Regions from separate parts of the Xylanivirga thermophila genome, predicted to be linked through region 1. Evidence: riboswitches for the same ligand, from Rfam matches in the RefSeq annotation. Region 1 holds a riboswitch; the other holds the start of a gene.
What was found. A riboswitch is a leader RNA that binds a small molecule or an ion and turns the genes downstream of it on or off. The one in region 1 is predicted to bind S-adenosylmethionine.
Positions count from the first base shown of each region.

Region 2: another riboswitch for S-adenosylmethionine. It lies ahead of EJN67_RS09485 (methionine ABC transporter ATP-binding protein); the one in region 1 lies ahead of metK (methionine adenosyltransferase).

Region 1 is NZ_RXHQ01000007.1:88,987-91,466, forward strand. It holds gene EJN67_RS05685 (hypothetical protein) at 1-146, opposite strand, end outside; gene metK (methionine adenosyltransferase) at 234-1,418, opposite strand; SAM riboswitch class I at 1,517-1,625, opposite strand; gene EJN67_RS05695 (cell wall hydrolase) at 1,706-2,053, opposite strand; gene EJN67_RS14370 (hypothetical protein) at 2,066-2,197, opposite strand; gene EJN67_RS05700 (amidohydrolase family protein) at 2,305-2,480, shown strand, end outside.
Region 2 is NZ_RXHQ01000020.1:17,438-19,917, forward strand. It holds gene xylA (xylose isomerase) at 1-515, shown strand, start outside; SAM riboswitch class I at 629-727, shown strand; gene EJN67_RS09485 (methionine ABC transporter ATP-binding protein) at 844-1,848, shown strand; gene EJN67_RS09490 (methionine ABC transporter permease) at 1,849-2,480, shown strand, end outside.

The sequences.
Region 1 (2,480 bases):
TCCTTTGTCCATAGTATTACCCCATATCTGTTTGCCTTTTGATCCTTCTTAAACTGTATCTCTTCAAACAGCTTTATTATAAAGAATATAAAGCCAAATATGGCAAAAGTCCATACCAATATGGCCATATATGTATCAAGGTACATAGTAAATGCCCCCTTTTCAACGTTTTATACTGCATAATATGCAGCAAGTTTTAGTATCGTGAAAAGGGGGCATACATCTATGCTATATTATTTATCAAATGCCTGTTTTTTGATTGTATCTACCTTGTCAAGCTTTTCCCATGGAAGATCTATGTCCGTTCTGCCAAAGTGCCCATATGCAGCAGTCTGTTTGTATATAGGCCTTCTAAGATCTAATTTTTTTATGATTGCAGCTGGCCTTAGATCAAAATTTTTGTTTATAATTTCAACTATCTTATCATCTGAAATCTTGCCTGTGCCAAATGTATCCACCGTAATAGATACGGGCTTTGCAACACCTATTGCATATGCAAGCTGTATCTCACATTTGTCTGCTATACCTGCTGCTACAATATTCTTAGCAACATATCTAGCTGCATATGCAGCAGATCTATCTACCTTAGTAGGATCCTTACCTGAAAACGCACCGCCGCCATGCCTTGCATATCCACCATAGGTATCTACTATTATCTTTCGTCCAGTCAGACCTGAATCACCCTGGGGGCCACCAACTACAAACCTGCCAGTGGGGTTTATATAATATTTTGTATCATTATCTAAAAGCTCTGCTGGAACAACCGCTTTTATAACCTTTTCCATTATATCATTCTCCAGCATATCCCTATCCACTCGGGGGCTATGTTGGGTTGAGATTACCACCGTATCTACACGAATGGGCTTATCATCTTCATATTCCACAGTAACCTGTGATTTGCCATCAGGTCTTAGATAATCAAGCGCTCCATTTTTTCTTACCTTTGAAAGCTGCAATGTAAGCTTATGGGCAAGTGCTATGGCCATGGGCATATATTCAGGTGTTTCATTGCATGCATATCCAAACATCATACCCTGATCTCCAGCACCTGTAGCCTCATCATCCTGCATAGCACCCATCTTTGCTTCAAGTGCCTTGTTTACACCCATAGCAATATCAGGGGATTGCTCATCTATGGAAGTTATAACGGAACAGGTGCCTCCGTCAAATCCAAATTTCGCCCTAGTATAACCAATCTCGTCTACAGTCTGGCGCACTACCTTGGGAATATCTACATAACAATTCGTTGATATCTCTCCCATTACCAATACCATACCTGTGGTAACCGCTGTCTCACAGGCAACCCTCCCATAGGGATCCTGCTCCATTATGGCATCTAATATTGCATCTGATATTTGATCACACATCTTATCTGGATGTCCTTCTGTAACAGACTCAGAAGTAAATAGTCTTTTCATAAAAGCTCCTCCTCAAAAAAATATAAACTTGGGTACTGCAACCAGCATTCCTCAAAAGGGCATAAAAAAACCCTCAAATAAGGGTTTCTATAAAACAACCCTCATCTTTCAGGAAGGCTAATGCCATCCTGTGGGAATTGGCACCAAGTCAATAAGACTGGTTGCCGGGTGTCATCGGGCCCATCCCTCAACCTCTCTCGATAAGGAAATTATTCAAATTTTATGCCTTTACTATAGCATATTCTGACATAGGTGTCAATCAAAAAAAATAGACCCAGGTTTCGGGTCTATTTACTAAATACATGATTTCCTATAGATACTGCATAGACTGCACTTCTTTCCTTCATCCATCTTGATGTGGCTATTTTGGGATTATAATAAAATAAACATCCACCAGTAGGATCATTCCCCAATATGGCATCGAAAGCAGCCCTATAGCTCTCTTCGTCGGGCGGTAAATTGATCTGCCCGTCTATGACGCAAGTAAATGCGTTTTTTTGGTATACTACTTCCGTTAACGTATTGGGAAACAAAGGGGATTCTATCCTGTTTATCATAACTGCTCCAACCGATACCTTGCCTTTGTAGGATTCTCCACGGGCTTCACCATGTATTACATGGGCAAGTAAATGGATATCCTGTGCCTTTCAATCGGTAGTTGTGCATATTTCATCTATTTTTGACCCAATATAGTCCTGACCATCCCTTTGCTGTGCAAAGGCGACTGTTGGATTTATCATATATATAGTCAGGAGGCAACAGCAAAAAACTTTTTTCATGCAAAATCCCTCCTTACGAAATATAGTTTATCTTTTTGAGTGATAATAATACATAAAACTTCTGCCATTTTGTGATATAATTTGAATTAAAAAATCGGAGGTTTTTTATGAATATTGAAAAAGCAGATTTTATTATAAAAAATATACATATACTCACTATGGATGGAGAAAAAAGGCAATACAAAAACGGGGTAATTGCCATAACAGGTGATACCATAAGCTATATAGGGGATAATATGCCCCATATGGATGCAAAAAACATAATCGATGGTAAGGGTAAAAT
Region 2 (2,480 bases), on a different contig from region 1:
AAACAAACCATGCTACTTTGGCAGGTCATACAATGGAGCATGAACTAAGATATGCCAGAATAAACAATATGCTAGGCAGTGTAGACGCCAACCAAGGGGACCTACATCTCGGCTGGGATACGGATCAATTCCCCACTGATATATATATGACCACCTTGGCTATGTATGAAATACTAAAATCCGGTGGCTTTACCACAGGTGGTCTTAACTTTGATGCAAAGGTTAGAAGACCGTCATTTGAGCCAGCTGACCTATTCTATGCGCATATAGCAGGCATGGATGCATTTGCAAAGGGGCTAAAGATTGCATATAACATGATTGAAGACGGTAAATTCGATAAGTTTATAGAGGATAGGTATGGTAGCTATAGGGAAGGTATAGGGGCAGATATAGTATCTGGCAAGGTAGGGTTTAAAGAGCTTGAAAAGTATGCCCTGAATAATAATAGTATAACCAATACATCTGGTAGACAGGAAGTTTTAGAGGCTCTATTGAATCAATATATTGTAAAATAAATATAAATTAGGGGAACCTATATAGGTTCCCCTAAAATTTATCTAAAAAATCTGCTTGACAAATAGAAACAATCATAATACAATAAATACTAACATAAAAATGAATAGAAAAACTCTTATCGAGAGTGGCGGAGGGACTGGCCCAGTGAAGCCCGGCAACCTGTAAACACAAGGTGCTAAATCCAGCGGTATATGATACCGGGAGATGAGAAAGGGAAAATGCCTCTTTCTTGTGAAGAGGTTTTTTTAGTTTAAACCTCTATCATTTCAGAAGAGGTTTTTTTATTAATAAACTGTATTTTAAGTGCAATTATAAAGGGGTATAGTGATGATTACAATAAATAATTTATCGAAATATTTTGAAACGGATACCAATAAGATATGGGCGGTAAAGAATGTAGATCTCCATGTAAATAGGGGGGAAATACTAGGGGTAATCGGTTTAAGTGGTGCTGGCAAATCTACTTTTATAAGATGCCTAAACAGGCTGGAGGAACCGACGGAAGGGCAGATTATTATTGACGGGGTAGATATGACATCCCTTTCAAAAAAGGAATTGAGGGCAAAGCGCAAAGAAATAGGTATGATATTTCAGCATTTCAACCTATTGTTACAGAAGACGGTAGCTGAAAATATAGCCTTGCCCCTTGAACTGTCTGGCATGGCCCGTAATAAGATTGACTCAAGGGTGGATGAACTTTTAAAATATGTTGAATTAACCGATAAAAAAAATGCCTACCCCTCTCAGTTAAGCGGAGGACAAAAGCAAAGGGTTGCTATTGCAAGGGCTTTGGCCAACAATCCAAAGGTATTATTAAGTGATGAAGCCACATCAGCATTGGATCCTAAGACTACGAAGTCTATTTTAGAGCTCCTTAACAAGATACGCCATGAATTTGGATTGACTATAGTGATGATTACACACCAGATGGAAGTGGTAAAGGACATATGTGATCGGGTGGCCATAATCGAAAATGGGGAGATAATAGAGATAAATACTGTTGAAGAAATATTTAGGCATCCCCAGTCCAAAACTGCTAAGGAATTTATTAGTGACTTAAAGTTTAGCACTGAAGACGAATTTATAAAACCGGATGGTTGCAAAGGCAGGATAATCAGGCTTAATTATCTCGGTGAAAATGCGAAAAAGCCTATTATTTCTCAGATGGTTAAAAGATTTGATATAGATGTAAATATATTATCTGGAAATATCAATGAGATATTGACTACCAGTGCAGGACATTTGATCCTTGAACTCATAGGAGAAGGTGCAGAAATAGAAACTGCAATAGAGTATCTAAAAGATCAAAATGTAGATGTGGAGGTGATGTAAATGGCCGATTTGATCATTTCTTCCCTGCTCGAAACCCTATATATGGTATTTTTCTCCACTATTTTTTCTCTGGTGATAGGATTTCCATTGGGAGTATTGTTGGTAATAACTGAGAAGGGCAATATATGGGAAAAACCTACTCTAAATAGGATATTAAGTGGAGTGATAAATGTACTCCGTTCATTCCCGTTTTTAATACTCATGATATTGCTTTTCCCATTATCTAAGGTTATTGTTGGCAAAACCATTGGTACTACAGCCACTATAATACCGTTAGCTATTGCGGCAGCGCCTTTTGTTGCAAGGGTTATAGAGAGCTCATTAAAAGAGGTGGACAGGGGAGTAATAGAATTAGGCCTGTCTATGGGGGCAACCATTCCTAAGATAATATTCAAAATACTTATACCGGAGGCAATGCCTTCTTTGATTATGGGTATAACTCTGACCATAATAAATCTTATCGGATATTCCGCCATGGCCGGTGCCATTGGAGGCGGTGGACTAGGAGATCTAGCCATTAGATATGGTTTATATAGATTTGAGAAGGATATAATGATAGTTTCAGTGATTGTAATAATATTATTGGTTCAAGGTATACAGTATTTAGGCACCATGCTGGCAAACAGAGTTAA